DNA from 2 places in the Aliamphritea hakodatensis genome. Region 2 is predicted to be linked to the other one. Evidence: riboswitches for the same ligand, from Rfam matches in the RefSeq annotation. Region 2 holds a riboswitch; the other holds the start of a gene.
The links. A riboswitch is a leader RNA that binds a small molecule or an ion and turns the genes downstream of it on or off. The one in region 2 is predicted to bind thiamine pyrophosphate.
Positions count from the first base shown of each region.

Region 1 (8,620 bases), 1.5 Mb from region 2:
CCAGAAAAATAAGCCCGTTGGTGCCGGCCATCAGCAAAAATGAAATGGCGACACCGGCCAGCACCAGACGATCTGGCCGCTGGTTTTCCGGCCGCTTGATAAGCATGAGTAACAGCAGAAAAGATAACAGTCCGCCGGCAAAACTGAACACCGGCATGCTATACGCACCGATGACCAACCCCACATGAGAAATAACCAGCACGGCTCCCAGCGATGCACCGGAGGACACGCCCAGCAAGAAAGGATCAGTCAGAGGATTACGGGTCGCCGCCTGCAAAGCCGCACCGGCCACAGCCAGACCGGCACCGGCCAGCATCGCCAGAATCACCCGCGGAGCCCGCAGTTCAGTGATAATGACCGACTGAGATTTACGCCAGTCCGGCTCGATGAAAGTACCCAGCATATCAGGACCTAAGCCCTGCAATAGAATGGCCAGCGCCTGATCCGGACGAATCTGGCTGACACCGATCATGATGCCCGCCAGTGAAAGTGCCAGGATAACCAACAGCAGAGCGCCGCCGATCAGTCCCGGCCTGAAGGTCTTACTCAAGGCTTACCGTCCGCTCAGGTACATCTTTTCAGCCAGTTTTTCCACGGCCTGAATGTTCAGCGGGCCCGGTGTAATTTCACCGTATTCCAGTGGCAGGAAGCGATCATTCTTCACTGCATCCAGTGTAGAAAGGACCGGATGGTTCTTGATGAATTCCCAGGAGCCTTTCCAGCCACCTTGTTGATAATCCACCAGAATAAAGAAGTCAGGCTCAGCGTCCATTACCGCTTCAATACCCACCTTGCCCCAGCTGGTATCAATGTTATCCATCACGTTTTCACCGCCCGCAGCGCGGATAAGCGCCGTAGGCATACCGAAACGGCCGGAGGTGAAAATCTTGTCTTCGCCGGAATCATACAGGAAAACTTTAACCGGCTTTTTGCCTTCAGTCTTATCAGCAACCGCTGCCAGACGGGACTTCCAGCCATCAACCAGTGCGTCAGCTTTTTCCTTCACACCGAATACGGCACCCAGGCGTACAACGTCGTCATACAGTAAATCCATTGAGGCATCCGGTCCGGACTTGGTCAGGTGCACACAAGACTCCGTCAACTCCAGTACCGGTACACCCAGATCACCCAGGCTTTGCGGCGTCAGTTCACCGTCGGTACGCATGCCGTAATTCCAGCCTGCAAAGAACAGATCCGGATCGGCACTGATCACATTCTCAGTGGTGGGATTTTTTGGCGCCAGCTCCGGAATGTCACCCCGGTCTTTATCAAATTCAGGGCTGGTTTTGTACCAGCCGGTAATGCCGGTCAGACCGGCTATATGCTTCTGAATACCCAGTGCAAATGCCATCTGGCTCATGTTCTGATCATGAATCACCGCCCGCTGAGGGGCCGCATCAAAGGTAACGGTACGGCCACAGCTATCAACAGTAACAGGAAACTCAGATGCCTGGCTAAGCGGCGCCAGACTGGCGAACAGCATCGCTGAGCTGAAGATGAGGGTGCGCATGTGCTTGGTCCTTTTGCTTTTTTGTACAGGAAAAAAAGGGGAGCGAGGTGGCATAAAACGACCACTGCTCCCAAGGGTTAGAGTAGGTATTGGCACGCACGGCAAAAACGTTTTCGAATAACTCAGGGGTCAGCACATCAGCAGGTGTCCCCTCGCCTACCAGACGTCCCTGCTGCATCACCAGAACACGGTCGCAGTAGCGGGCCGCCAGTGGGAAATCATGCAGAGACACCAGGCTGCTGACTGGCAGTTTACGCAGTAACTGCATCAGGCTGAGCTGATGTTCAATGTCCAGATGGTTACAGGGCTCATCCAGCACCAGCAACTCTGGCTGCTGTACCAGGGCCCGGCAGATCATCACGCGTTTGCGCTCCCCACCTGAAAGCTCACTGATATCACGGTCCAGATAGCGTCGCAGATGAAACTGCCTGATCGCCTCATCAATCACCTTTTCCGCGTCCGGATCATTGCCGGTAAACCAGTGCTGATGCGGCGTACGGCCGGTGGCAATCACTGAACGGACGCTGAGCTGAAAGTCAGCAGGCATTTCCTGCGTAACCGCAGCCACCTGCAAAGCCCGTTGCCGGTCAGTCAGGGTACTGATGTCCCGGCCATTGATGTGAACTGATCCGCTGAACTGGCGCAGAGCACCAAACAGGCAGCGCAGCAGTGTGGTTTTACCGGCACCGTTCGGCCCCAGTACGCCCACCACTTCGCCCGGGCGCATACTGAAACTGACGTCATCCAGCAGCAAACGCTGGTTATCGCCAGATACAGTCAGCCCTGAAACCTGCAGCAAATCAGCCACGGCCATCGGTTACCGGAAGCCCCGGCAGAACAGAGAGTGTTTTCGAAATGTCTTTGCCATGTGTCGCCTAAGTTCACACACGGACAAGCACGCCCAGGAAAAAAAGCTTCAGAAAGCTTTTATGCCCAGAACCGCCCACCGCGATTTTATAAGGGTGATACGCAGGCTGGTTTCCGGGCTTAACAGTTGGCATATGCCGGTCATCAACCCTTCCCAAGCATACTGCTCAGTGGTTTGCTGATGACCAAACTGTAGTTACCGTTGCGGGGGCAGCGCCGGAATCTCACCGGCTTCCCAATTATCAGCCGTCCATAAAAATGGCCGGCTGCACCTGTCGCATACAGAATTAGTTGGCAGCATAGTATTTTGGAAAATCCTGAAACACAACCCTTGCTGCCAGAATATTTTTCAACGCCAGCATACAGCCCCGTCGACCCGATCCCCGCCACACACCCTGAAAGCCCGGCGCTGCGCGCTGCCACTCATGCTTTAGGCGTACACGTCTGGATACCAATAAGTTTCATTTGTGTTTGTATAGCCAACTCTCTATGATCGCCCAATACAGTCGGGGAACCAGAATTCTGGTTGAGATGGCAACTGCTAAACCCGTAGAACCTGATCCAGTGAATTGGCGTAGGAAATCTGTAAACATCGCTTACAGCATTACATTTCCTGCCGGTTCACTCCGTTATCTCTACTCAGATGCAGGAAAGCACCATGTCACAGCCCCACACTCCTATCGTTCTCAGCGTAGCCGGATCCGACAGCGGTGGTGGCGCTGGCATACAGGCAGACATCAAAGCCATTTCTGCCACCGGCAGCTACGCCTGCACAGTCATCACCGCCCTGACCGCCCAGAATACCCGCGGCGTCAGTGGTGTTATGCCAGTAACGGGCGCGTTCATTGAGCAACAGTTCGAATCCGTTTTCAGTGATATCGCGGTAGATGCCGTCAAGATCGGCATGCTGGGCGATGCTGACACCATCCGGACGGTGGCTGCAGCCATCCGCAAATATCAGCCAAAATACGTCGTGCTTGACCCGGTGATGGTTGCCACCAGTGGCGACGTTCTGCTGGCCAAAGATGCCACCGACACCCTGATCAGCGAACTCATCCCACTGGCCGATGTGATCACCCCGAACCTGCCGGAAGCTCAGGCATTACTGGCAGCACGCCCGGAACTGAATACCGCCAGCGCGGAAGATACCGCGGCACATTGCGAACAACTGCTCGGCTATGGCTGCAAGTCGGTCCTGATCAAGGGCGGCCATCAGGCAGCCGATACCAGCACCGATTTCTGGCTCGGCGCTCAAGGCCTGCGCACTTACAGCAGCCCGCGTATCGATACCCAAAACACCCACGGCACTGGCTGCACGCTGTCCGCCAGCATAGCCTCGTTCCTGGCACAGGGCTACGCGATGGCCGACGCCATTCAGCAGGCCAAAGACTATATTCAGGCGGCCATTGAACATGCTGATGAACTGCGCATTGGTGAAGGTTCCGGCCCGGTGCATCACTTTTACCGTCAGGCCCGGTAATCCAGACCATGCACGCCACCGAAATCAATATCCGCCAGCTTAGCCTGCAATATCAGCATGCCCCTGAACCGGTATTCAGTGAACTGAACCTGCAACTGCCTGCCGGAGAATGGACCTGCCTGCTGGGCAGCAGCGGCTGCGGTAAAACCAGCCTGCTACGCCGGCTTGCCGGATTAATCGAACCCCAACATCACAGCAGCGGTGAAATTACCGATCAGCACGGCCAGCCCCTGGAAGGTCAGATCGCCTATATGGCCCAGCAGGATCTGCTCCTGCCCTGGCTGAAAGTGCGCGACAACGTCTGCCTGCAGGCTCGCCTGAGCAAAGGTAAACCCTCTGCTGATGACTATGCCCGCGCCGACCAACTGCTGGCCCAGCTGGGTCTGGCTGACAGCAGCCATCTGCTACCCGACGCATTATCCGGTGGCATGCGTCAGCGGGTAGCACTGGCCCGTACCTTAATGCAGGACACCCCCATCGTACTGATGGATGAACCCTTCAGCGCACTGGATGCTGTTACCCGCCACCGCTTACAGGCGCTGGCGTTTAAAGCGCTGGAAGGCCGCACCGTATTACTGATCACCCATGACCCGCAGGAAGCCCTGCGGCTGGGCCAGCATGTCTGGCTGTTTCAGCAGCGACGGTTAAAAGCCGCAGCCACACCGGACAGCCCGGTGCCCCGGCCTGTGGATGCAGAACTCGGCGACTACCAGCACCGTCTGTTAGCTGCCCTTCAGGCCGCGGATGAACAGTTCAGTGAGGAGAGCGCCAGTGAATAAGCCCGTCACCCCGGTTACAACCCGCCCCACCGCTCAGCAGGATGTACAGAACGGAACAGGCCGGCGGCAGATACTGTTTCGCCTGACCGTCACCAGCCTGGTTATATTGGGCGTGTGGCAGGCCATTGTAACGGTCTTCTCTATGCCACCCTTTATACTGCCACCACCGTTGCTGGTATTCGACAAGCTGATCAGTAATCCGGAACTGCTTTGGGATCACAGCCTGATCACGCTCACAGAAATTGTGCTGGGACTGTTACTCGGACTATTCATGGGCATCGGGTTAGCGCTGCAGATGCTGCTGTTTAATCCGGTACGTCGCTGGTTACTGCCGGTGCTGATTGCCAGCCAGGCCATCCCGGTATTTGCCCTCGCACCGATTCTGATGCTCTGGTTCGGATATGGTATGGCCTCCAAAGTAATAATGGCAGCGCTGATAATCTTTTTCCCGGTCACTACCACCTGCTTCGACGGTCTGCGCCATACGCCTACCGGCTACCTTGACCTGGCCACCACCATGCACGCCAACCGCTGGCGTCAGCTGTGGCATATCCGCCTGCCGGCAGCCCTGCCAACGCTGGCATCCGGTATTCGGGTAGCCGTCGTGGTTGCCCCCATTGGCGCCGTCGTTGGCGAATGGGTCGGTTCTGCTGGCGGCCTGGGTTACCTGATGCTGCAGGCTAACGCCCGGATGCAGATTGCCGACATGTTCGCGGCCCTGTTTATCCTCGCCCTGTTCTCTATCCTGCTGTACTACAGCACTGACCAGTTACTTAAAAAAGCCATTCCCTGGTACCGGGAAAAGTCAAACAACACCTGAAAAATGAAACAACGGAAACTGTCATGAAAAAAATACTCGCTTTTGCTCTGATCATGTTCAGCCAGCAGGCACTGGCTGAAAAAGTCACCCTGATGCTGGACTGGTTTGTAAACCCGGACCACGGCCCGATTATCGTTGCCAAGCAACAGGGCCTGTTTAAAGCCCAGGGTCTGGACATTGAAATTACCGAACCTGCTGATCCAAGCACCCCGCCTAAGCTGGTTGCGGCCGGCAAATTTGATCTGGCGGTTACCTATCAGCCGCAGCTGATCCGTGATGTGGTTGAAGACCTGCCCCTGAGCCGGGTTTCAACCCTGATCGCCACCCCGCTGAATACCGTGATGGTTCTGAAAGATAAGGGCTACACTTCTCTGGCGGATCTGGAAGGTAAGAAAATCGGTTATGCCTTCGACGGCGGACTGGTCGATGCTACCATCGGCACCATGATGAAGAAAAACGGCGCCAGCATCGACAACGTGGAACTGATCAACGTAGGCTGGTCCCTGTCTGCGTCACTGGCAACCGGCAAGGTAGATGCCATCTACGGCGGCTACCGTAACTTTGAAATGCATCAGCTGAGCATGGAAGGTTTTGAAGGCAAGGCATTCTTCGTTGAAGAAGAAGGCATTCCGCCATACGACGAGCTGGTTGTGGTTGCTAACAGCAACAAAATCGATAAAGACATGCTGAAGAAGTTTAACCGGGCGCTGGAACTGGCAACACAGTTCACCGTTAATCACCCGGATGAAGCCTGGGAACTGTTTAAGTCTTACGGCGACGGTAACAAGCTGGATACCGAACTGAACCGTCTGGCCTGGAAAGACACCCTGATCCGTTTCGCCCTGCGCCCGCAGGCAGCTGATCTGGGCCGTTATGACAACTATGCCCAATTCCTGTTCGACAACGGCGTGATTAAAACACTGCCGAAAGCCACTGACTACATCGTTCAGTAACGCCGGACACAGCACAGGAACACAGACTATGAACCATCAGGATCTGATTAAAGGCTGCCAGCAAGACTGGGACCTGTACATCAAACACCCCTTTGTGCAGCAGCTTGGCCAGGGCACACTGGCCAATGAAAGCTTCCGCCACTATCTGCAGCAGGATTACCTCTACCTGATTCACTACGCCCGTGCCCACGCGCTGGCGGTATTCAAGAGCGACAGCCCGCATCAGATGCGTGCCAGCCTGCCGTCTCTCTCTGCACTGGTGGAGCACGAAATCAGCCTGCATATAGACTACTGCAAGTCCTGGGGTCTGCAGGAAAATGATATTCTGGAACTGCCTGAGGCTGTTGCCACCGTGGCCTACACCCGCTATCTGATCGATGCAGGCCTGCAGGGTGACCTGGCCGATCTGTACGCGGCACTGGTGCCCTGTGCACTGGGTTACGCCCACGTGGGTCAGTATCTGACTGAAACCGGCAACAGCGTCATTGAAGGCAATCCATATGCCAACTGGATCGACATGTATGCCGGTGAGGAATATCAGGAAGCAGCCTATGCAACCACAGCATTCTTCGATGAACTGATTGCAGAAATCCCGGCGGACTCCCGCCGCGGCAAACAGCTGCAGAAGCATTTCACCACGGCTACCCGCATGGAAATTGCCTTCTGGCAGCAGGGGCTGGATCTGACACAATAAGTCAGTACCTGCATTATCCGGCGGGCATCCTGATGCTACATATAGCTTAAGGCAACTGTACGCCGGATATTCCTGAATGAAGAAGCCTTAGCAGACCAAAGCTGCTAAGGCTTTTTTACACCGGCTCATCTCAGTCTGTTCCACACAGTTAGCCTACTGCCGTCTTTTCTCTTATAAACGTCCAATACTGTTTACCAAATCCGACACGTCCCCTGACAGCATTTATTACCCTGCTGATATCCGGCAACAATCTTATTTTTATCCCAAAACTCTATTCCGTTGCCTTCTGCCATGCTGATGTTTATCAATAGAACGCCCACAGAGAGCAAGGCGCCTTAGGGCGACCTTCCCTGCGCAACACTCAGGTAACACCAGCCGCAGAGGAAAGCTGGATTATATAAATGTTATATTATAACATTTATGCGAATTAACACTGACAGCCAGAGATGGGCTTAGCATCTCACCGGCATGTATTCAGAATGAATATGAGCACTCCCGACCATCCAAACAGGCAGCCTGCAACATGACATTACAGTTCCGGATTTTCATGTCTTTGGTTTTATCAGTCCTGCTTGCCTGCTACGCATCCCTGACATCTGCCCACCCGCATAACTGGATCGACCTGAAATCCGGCTTCACAATTAATAGCCAGAACAGGCTGACGCAAATTAAGCAGACGTGGAAGTTCGACATTTACTACTCAATGATCACCTTAGCTGACGTATTAAATGAGCATAAAAATGAAGAAAAAGGTTTGAATATAATTGCCCGTAAAATGATTACAGACCTGGCAGATTATAATTATTTTTCGCTGCTGAATATCAATAATACATCCGTCCCACTGCCCGCTCCGGCCAGCTACCGGCTATATTCTCAGGATGAAGGCACCGGACAATTTCTTGAAATGGAAATTCTGTTTGATATCGCGCCCGAAATCCCCCTCGATAATAAAACAATTGAATGGCAGATTTTCGATCCCACCTACTATATCGCCATGATGCACACCGAAAACAGCAATATCTCAGTAACCGCTAACAGCGACATAGATTGCTCCAGCACACTCGAACAACCCGCCCCGACTGAAGACATTATTGACTACGCAATGAGCCTGGACCGGAGCCAGCGTGAAACCAACGGCTTAGGTAAATATTTTGCCGAAACCATACGTATCAGTTGCAATCAGAAACATTAAACAGCAGAAGTCTATATATGAAAGCCATCAGCCCAGCATTTCAGCATAATCGCCAGAAGATCATCATCAACCTGTTAACCTGCCTGTTAACGGTTACCCTGGTTTCTGCCCTGTATTTTAATTGGGCTTCCCTGATGGGCTTAATTGTTGAGGTGCAGCTACAGCTGCATAAAACCATGGCGAATCATATTAGCCAGGTAACAGAGAATCCTGCAAAATTTGGTGGCGCCCTTATTGCAATCAGCTTCCTGTACGGTGTCTTTCATGCGGTAGGACCCGGTCACGGCAAAGCGGTAATTATCACCTATCTGGGCACCGGCAAAGA
Region 1 is NZ_AP025281.1:2,886,731-2,895,350, forward strand. Features, by position in the region: gene PCI15_RS13330 (FecCD family ABC transporter permease) at 1-550, opposite strand, end outside; gene PCI15_RS13335 (ABC transporter substrate-binding protein) at 554-1,510, opposite strand; gene PCI15_RS13340 (ABC transporter ATP-binding protein) at 1,455-2,324, opposite strand; cobalamin riboswitch at 2,466-2,668, opposite strand; TPP riboswitch at 2,875-2,976, shown strand; gene thiD (bifunctional hydroxymethylpyrimidine kinase/phosphomethylpyrimidine kinase) at 3,036-3,857, shown strand; gene PCI15_RS13350 (ABC transporter ATP-binding protein) at 3,866-4,636, shown strand; gene PCI15_RS13355 (ABC transporter permease) at 4,707-5,456, shown strand; gene PCI15_RS13360 (ABC transporter substrate-binding protein) at 5,480-6,409, shown strand; gene tenA (thiaminase II) at 6,438-7,103, shown strand; gene PCI15_RS13370 (DUF1007 family protein) at 7,627-8,295, shown strand; gene PCI15_RS13375 (nickel/cobalt transporter) at 8,313-8,620, shown strand, end outside.
Region 1: another riboswitch for thiamine pyrophosphate. It lies ahead of thiD (bifunctional hydroxymethylpyrimidine kinase/phosphomethylpyrimidine kinase); the one in region 2 lies ahead of thiC (phosphomethylpyrimidine synthase ThiC).

Region 2 (8,620 bases):
ACCTGATCATCCGCCATCTGAAAGAAAATGATCATACCGCCGTAAACATTGGTGATCATGGTGGTTGTCCAGACAATGCCCATGTTTTCCGGTAAGCCGACCAGCAGCATCAGTGGCTCCAGCAGGGCGCTGATATAAGGAATGGCACCCATTTCTTCAAGTATTTTGACAATAATGATGACCGGAAGCGTGAGCTTAAACAGCAGAAAGAAGACATCAAAAATTTCTTTCGTCAGGTCTGGCAGGGTATGTTTCCAAAAGGAGTGCCATATTTTATGCATGGTTGAGCCTGTTACTGCATGGTTGTGATTGTCGGCTGATCGGTGCCGGGAAGGCATATAGTGTAATTCAGTGGGGGCTTTTCATATTTTGTATTTGTGGTTAGTAGGTTAATTAAATTTCTCAAATTGATATATTCGGATAATAAAAAAACATATACAGAGAATTTTATGAAACTTCAGTTGGATCGTACCGACCGGCAGATACTCAATATTTTGCAGTGTAATAACCGCATCAGTAATTTGCAGCTGGCGGAAGAAGTGAGTTTGTCGCCCCCGGCGTGTCTGAAGCGGGTAAAGCGTTTGCGGGAGTCTGGTGTCATCGAGGCGGATGTGGCCATTCTTGATGCCAGAATATTCGGCAAGATGCTGAATATCATTGTCGAAGTTGAAATGATCCGTGATCAGGCAGATCTGGCGGATGCATTTATGCGTAAGATGCAGCAGGCTAATGAGGTTACTCAGTGTTATCAGGTGACAGGGGAGGTCGATTTTCTGCTGGTGGTCATGGTGCCTGATATGGAGGCGTATGAGGTGTTTGTGCGCCGTGATCTTTCGAACGATCCGTATTTGCGTAAGTTCCGTACACTGATTTCAATGCGGCGGGATAAGTTTACAACCCGGGTTGAAGTGTAGGTTTGCGGTCAAAAAAAAGAGAGTACTCAGTTCCCCTTGAGTACTCTCTTCAGCCTGGCTTTCCTTGTTCCTTGCGGAGGTGTCGGCGTCCTGCCTTCTTCCATGATTCCCTTTCCGCGTTCCAGCCATCCTTTCTTCGATCCATGAAGCGTCTTGCTCCATGGCATTCATTATGCGGAATCAGATTCTGATTAATATAGGAATAATTCTTATTTTCAGGATTTAGTACAGAGATAAAACTGAGAGGTGGGGGCAGAAAAAAAAAGAGAGTACTCAGTTCCCCCTAAGCACCCTCTTCGCGTTGGCATCCGTTTTCCGTGCGGTTAATTTGCATCCTGCTACCATCCATGACCCGGTCCGCGAGCGTGGCCTTCCTTTATTCTGTCCCTGAAGTTTGATGATCCTGAAGCACATTATCCACGTTATATTTTTTATAAATATAAGAAAAAGTCCTATTTTTCGCCTGAGGCTTATTAGACTTTAGATGTAGTGGCTAGCTTTGTTTCCTGAGCACTAGACTTTCTGACGAGAGTTAGTGCCATTCAGGCAGGCCTGTCGGGTGGACAGCGTAAACATGTCATCCTACACTAGGTCGCAATATCTTGGTCGGGGTGCCCTGAATGGGGCTGAGAGCTGTTCGATAAACAGTGACCCGCGAACCTGATCCGGCTAATACCGGCGTAGGAAATCGAGATAAACCGTCATTATATTTCCTTTCTACAGGGTTCTTGCGGTTTAGCTCGGGGTAGCTAACTGTTCTCTGAACCACTCTTATGCTGGGCTTCAGGTGTCGATTCACTTGCTCAGCAGTAAAGCCAGCCCGGTTTTCAGTTTAGTTTCTGCGCGGTGTTTACCGTTTTCAGTGTTATATGGCCTGGAAATGAGCCCTCGTCTGTAACGGCCTGTACGCTGCCAATATGAGTGTATTGCCTTTATGGGTTGATGGATAACTTTGATTCGTTATGGCTTTTTCTATGAAGGCCAGACCGGTAGTCCCGCAGAGAATAACGAGAATAACTAAAGGTAATACTATGACTGATACCAATATTGCTTTGAGTCGCAGCGCTCAGGTTGATGAAGCTTCCGTGCAACCGTTTCCGAAATCCCGCAAAGTGTATGTGGAAGGTTCCCGCAGTGATATTCGCGTTCCGATGCGGGAGATTTCGCTGGATCAGACGCCAACCGATATGGGTGGCGAAATCAATGAGCCCTTATATGTTTATGATACGTCCGGCCTGTACACCGATCCGGAAGCTGAAATTGATGTCCGTAAAGGTCTGAAGCCGGTTCGTGCTGGCTGGATTGCCGAACGTGAAGATACAGAACAACTGGCCGGTATGACCTCCGAGTATGGCCGTGTTCGCGAGCAGGATCTGCGTCTTGATCATCTGCGTTTTGAGCTGACCCGCAAGCCACTGCGTGCAAAAGAGGGTATGAATGTTACCCAGTTGCACTATGCACGTAAGGGCATCATTACGCCGGAAATGGAATACATTGCTATCCGTGAAAACATGAAGCTGGCGAAAGCCAAAGCTGAAGGTTCCATGGTTGATCAGCAGCATCCGGGTCATAGCTTCGGGGCTCAGTTGCCGGAAGAAATTACCCCGGAATTCGTCCGTAAAGAAGTTGCCGAAGGCCGCGCAATTATTCCGGCAAACATTAACCATCCGGAAATTGAGCCAATGATTATTGGCCGTAACTTCCTGGTTAAAATCAACGGTAACATCGGTAACTCTGCGCTGACGTCTTCGATTGAAGAAGAAGTTGAGAAGATGACCTGGGGGATCCGCTGGGGTTCAGATACCATCATGGATCTGTCTACCGGTAAGAATATCCACGAAACCCGTGAATGGATTTTGCGTAACTCGCCGGTGCCAATCGGTACTGTACCTATTTACCAGGCACTGGAAAAAGTTAAGGGTGTTGCAGAAGACCTGAACTGGGAAGTGTTCCGCGATACGCTGATCGAGCAGGCAGAGCAGGGTGTGGATTACTTTACAATTCATGCCGGTGTGCTGCTGCGTTATGTTCCGATGACGGCTAAGCGAATGACCGGTATTGTTTCCCGCGGTGGTTCGATCATGGCTAAGTGGTGTCTGGCGCATCACGAAGAAAACTTCCTGTATACACATTTCGAAGAAATCTGCGAAATCTGTAAAGCATATGATGTGTCGTTCTCACTGGGTGACGGTTTACGTCCGGGCTCTGTATACGATGCCAATGATGAAGCACAGTTTGCTGAACTGGAAACCCTGGGTGAGCTGACCAAGATTGCCTGGAAGCACGATGTACAGGTAATGATCGAAGGTCCGGGTCACGTGCCAATGCACATGATCAAGGAAAATATGGATAAGCAGCTGACTGAGTGTCACGAAGCGCCGTTCTATACTCTGGGGCCTCTGACAACTGATATTGCGCCGGGTTATGACCACATCACTTCCGGTATCGGTGCTGCCATGATTGGCTGGTACGGTTGTGCGATGCTGTGCTACGTGACACCAAAAGAGCACCTGGGTCTGCCAAATAAAGATGACGTTAAGACCGGTATTATCACGTATAAAATTGCCGCCCATGCCGCAGATCTTGCGAAAGGTCATCCGGGTGCACAGATTCGTGATAACGCTATGTCTAAAGCCCGTTTCGAGTTCCGCTGGGAAGATCAGTTCAACATCGGTCTGGACCCGGATACTGCCCGTGCTTACCACGATGAGACGCTGCCTAAAGAGTCTGCGAAAGTGGCCCACTTCTGTTCAATGTGCGGACCGAAGTTCTGCTCTATGAAGATTTCTCAGGAAGTGCGTGATCTGGATGAGAGTCAGGTGGCTGCGATTAATGCCCAGGCTGAACAGGGGATGATAGAAAAGTCAGCTGAGTTTAAAGAAACCGGCGCTGAGATCTACCACAAAGTGTAACGGGCAGGGGGTTCCGTTTGTTTCAGACAGGCGGATCATAGTCAGAAAACCGCCGGCATTCCGGCGGTTTTTTTATTCTGTGTTTAACTTTCTTTCAGCGGGTGCCCGTCCGGTAACTGACGTTCAATCCACAGCGCCAGTTTATGTTTCATGTTGGGCTCGTTATCTTCCCCTTTGGCCAGTGGCTGAATCAGTTTATCCAGTACAAGTAGCCGGTAGATTGCTGTGATTTTATCGCTGGCACTGTCGGTGGCTTCTATTTTCCCGGCACCGCGCTTTTCCATATATACACTGCCGATACGGATGGCTTCTTTAACCAGGGCTGCTTCATGCTTCAGTTTTGCCAAAATACTGACTCCTTATGCTGACGGTACCGTCACTATAACCAAGCGCCGGCCACAGGCAAGATAAATTAAGCCGCGGGCATGAGGATAATATACGGTATACTTGCGCGGTTTATCGCCAGTTGTGACATTCAGCCAGCCACAGTACGAGAGTTTTTTATGAAATATTGCATCATTCCTGTTACCGCCTTTCAGCAGAACTGCACGTTGCTCTGGTGCGCGGATACACGCCGTGCGGCGGTAGTCGATCCCGGCGGCGATGTTTCCCGTATTGTGGATAAGCTGGATGCGGAAGGCCTGACACTGGATAAAATTCTGCTTACCCATGCACATATTGATCATGCCGGAGGCACTGCAGAAATAGCGCAGGTGTACGGTGTACCGATAGAAGGCCCGCATCTTGAGGATAAGTTCTGGATAGACGCACTGGATCAGCAGAGTCAGATGTTTGGTTTTCCGAGCGTAGAAACATTTACCCCGGACCGCTGGTTGAATGACGCTGATACAGTCAGTTTTGGTAATCAGTGTCTGGAAGTGCTGCATTGCCCGGGCCATACTCCCGGTCACGTTATTTTCTTCCACCGGGAAACACAGCTGGCGCTGGTGGGCGATGTTTTGTTTAACGGTTCAATCGGCCGGACAGATTTTCCGAAAGGGGATCATCCGAGCCTTATCCATTCAATCCGTGAAAAGCTCTTTACTCTGGGGGATGATGTGACCTTTATTCCCGGCCACGGGCCCTTGTCTACTTTTGGACACGAGCGTTTGAATAATCCGTTTGTCAGTGATCACCGCGGATAATGCCAGACTGCTTTAACGAATAAATTTGCTGTCCTTTCCGGGCCGGAACTGAGCAGCGTTTCTGGCCTGAAATACCCTCTTTGTGCATGAATATAAATCCTGTTCAACGGCAGGCAGAATGGCGCCTTCAGCTATACTGTTAAGGCTATATTCAAGCAACTTAGGGAGGCATGAATGCAGCAGGTTAGATATGGTGATTATCAGATCACCCCGGCCGTTCAGTCGTTAGGTCGTAACCGCTGGAACTTACTGCCAAGGATTACCGGCGCCAATGTATCTGCACTAGTATCGCCAACCATGTTTTCTACTGCTGATCCTGAAAACCAGATAGTTACATCCTCTGAACATGAGGCCATAAAACAATGCATTGAGCTGGGTAAAATGATTATCGATGCAGATCTTCAGAGTTATCCCTAGCTTTATTTTTAACCCCTGAATTTTCTTACGGGCGCTTGATTTTGATATTCCTCCGACTGCATTTCAGTCAGCCTGCTTCGGGTCCGGTTGAATTCAAACTCAAGACTGCCCTGAGAATATAGCTGTTCCAGTGGTTGTTCCGCGCTCAGAAACAAATTCACCCGCTGATCATATAACTCATCCACAAGGCTGATAAAACGCCTGGCGGGGTCATCCATCCTGGCATATTGCATTTTCCGTGCACCGGTCGTCGTTGTTTCGTATCCCGCACCGATATTACCGTCTTCAACTCCCCGGGTTTTTATCCATTCCTGAGTTTGCCCGCCAAGTGTGGGGACGTTGCTGATAAATACATGATCGAACTGTGAGGCCAGCTCTATGTAATCCAGCTGTGAACGGGGACCGTCACACAGCTGATTAAATTCGAACCAGATACAGCTGCGGTTTCTTTTTATTACCGGAATAGTCCGGTTCATTATACAAGCAGGCTGGTTTTTCGGCGGATCGCCGGGAGGGCTGAAGGCATCAAACAGATCCCCTAAAGCCGAATCTGCCGGGCGGATAAAGTAGTTATTCCGGAGTGTCAGCTGGCGTAACCGGTGATCAGTCTCCCCGTCCATATGTAAGACATTAAGGTGTTGCTGTAGCAGTAAAATGGCGGGCTCAAAACGCTGCCGCTGTAAGCCCTCTTTATATAGCGCCTGGGGCGGGGTGTTGGACGTTGCGACAAAAACCACACCTGCTGAAAAAAAGCTCTCCAGTAAGCGGGCAAGAATCATGGCATCGCCGATGTCACTGACAAAAAACTCGTCAAAACAGATTACTCTGCATTCCCGGGAGAATTGTCTGGCAACCTGTTGTAACGGATTCCTGTGTCCGCTGAATGTTCGGAGTTCCCGGTGCACTCTGGCCATAAAGTGATGAAAGTGCAGGCGGGTCACATAACCCGGTGGCAGGTATTCACTGAACAGGTCCAGTAGATAGGTTTTACCCCGGCCCACCGCACCCCACATATATAAGCCTTTCGGTGTTTGGGATTTTTGGCCAAAAAGCCTGTAACGGTTTGGCCGGAGCAGTGCTTCTGCCAGTAACTGCAGGTGCCCGGTTGCGAGCTGTTGTGCAGGATCGTTCTGATAGCCCAGTTCGGCGTTACGTGTTTGGTAAAACCCGGTAAATGAAGTGTTGTGAGCAGGCATTTAAGTCCGTGATGCTGATCCTGATGAATGTGCTGCGAGAATATCAGTATATGGACCGGACTTGTATTAGCCAGATGTTACCGGGACAATTGCGCGCAGTTGTTTATCGGGAAGAGGCTTCATATGAGTGCTACGTCAGAGATGGCCAGCCATATCTACAGCGGTGGAATGCCGGAAGAGCAGGCGAAGATTGATGCGGTTCTGTCCGCGCCTGTTGCAGAGCCAAAACTGCTGATCTGGCGCTACGCTGAGCCTGCTGTGATCATGGGGCGTTCGCAGCGACCGGATAATGAGATGTTACAGCGTGCAGCGGCCAGAAATATTCCGGTGCAACAACGTGGTTCGGGTGGTGGCGCTGTGCTTGCCGGCCCCTGGATGTTGAGTGTTACCCTGTTTTTACCCACTGCGCATCCGGCTGCTGATTTGGGCATAATTGATATTTTTAAGTGGTTTGAAGCAGCCTGGTTAAAGATTTTGCAGGATCAGGGTATACCCTGTCAGTCTGTTGATGAGCCTATGATTGCGGAATCTAAAATAACCGCCAGGGCGCAGGGGGTTGAGTGGGCCTGTTATGCGGGGCTTTCCCATGGTGAACTTGTTTCTGCTGATGGTCGTAAGCTGCTGGGGTTGGCGCAGATCCGTAAACGGAATGGCGTGGCATTGGTCAGCGGTTTACATCTGTCTCCGTGCGAATGGCCGTTGCTGGCTGAAGTCGTGGCTGATGCGTCGTCACTTGGGGCAGTCCTTGCGCGTCTTAACAGTGACTGCGACAGCCTGAGCGGTAAAAATGCGGATACATTGCTGTATCCGCTGGTGGATGACTTAATCAGGACGTTGAACGAAGCCTGTGGTCATTTGGACGTTCTATAGCCGGGAGGCCGGCTATTTATGCAGCAGCATTGCCATATCCAGAAGTTGCTCGTTGACCGGTTTGGTTCTTTCCATTACATCTCTTAACGGAACTGTACAGATCCGGCTCTCAGAAATACCGACCATAATGTCGCTGTAACCTGCCTTCAGATATTCGATGGCTGAAGTTGCCAGACAGGATGCCAGCACGCGGTCCCGGCCGGTGGGCGTGCCGCCCCGCTGAATATGGCCGAGGATACAGACTCCCGGTGACTCGCCCTGTTCTTCCAGTTGTTGTGCCAGGCGATAGGTTAGCCCCGGACGTGGCCCTTCTGCGACGACAATGATACCGCTGCTGCCTTTGCCTTCATGGCGGTTGTTGGCCAGAGAAAAGCACAGTGCTTCAAGTTTGAACTCAGTTTCAGGAACAACAATCATTTCAGCACCACAGGCAATGCCTACCTGAGTAGCGATATGGCCTGAATTACGTCCCATGACTTCGACAAGAAATAACCGTTCATGTGAAACGGCGGTGTCACGGATCTTGTCGATACCCTCAAGTGCGGTATTTACTGCGGTATCGAAACCTATGGTGTCATCTGTGCCGTAGATGTCGTTATCAATTGTGCCGGGCAGGCCGACAACCGGAATGCCGCTTTCCTGGGTCAGCAGGTGCGCACCTGAGAGAGAGCCGTCACCGCCGATAACAACGAGCCCATCTATGCCATTCTTCCTGAGAATTTCGGCTGCCTGGTTCCGTACAACGGGGTCGCGAAATGCATCACAGCGGTCGCTCTTCAGTAATGTACCTCCCCGCTGAATGATGTTGGTGACATCGCTGGCAGCCAGCTCAACCATATCGCCGATAATCAGGCCGCTATAACCCCGGTTAACACCAAAGACTTTAATGCCCTGATTGATAGCCGCCCGAACGATTCCCCGGATTGCCGGGTTCATACCGGGCGAGTCGCCGCCACTGGTCAGCACGGCAATCGCATTGAGCGTACGGGTATGTTCAAGTTGTGGTAATTGATACATAAATGAATCCTTCTTGGCGATGCTTTAAATATGAGTGACTTAACTGAATTAAACAAGCACTTTACCGGGCGGGTCTGACGCTTTTGTGAAGTGTGTTACGGGTTGTGCTAATACTTATTGAATGGGTGAACAGCTGCGGGACGGAACAC
Region 2 is NZ_AP025281.1:1,365,375-1,373,994, forward strand. Features, by position in the region: gene PCI15_RS06220 (hypothetical protein) at 1-281, opposite strand, end outside; gene PCI15_RS06225 (Lrp/AsnC family transcriptional regulator) at 450-914, shown strand; TPP riboswitch at 1,512-1,618, shown strand; gene thiC (phosphomethylpyrimidine synthase ThiC) at 1,946-3,826, shown strand; gene PCI15_RS06235 (DUF5062 family protein) at 3,910-4,173, opposite strand; gene PCI15_RS06240 (MBL fold metallo-hydrolase) at 4,330-4,971, shown strand; gene PCI15_RS06245 (hypothetical protein) at 5,146-5,388, shown strand; gene zapE (cell division protein ZapE) at 5,397-6,584, opposite strand; gene PCI15_RS06255 (lipoate--protein ligase family protein) at 6,708-7,454, shown strand; gene pfkA (6-phosphofructokinase) at 7,467-8,471, opposite strand.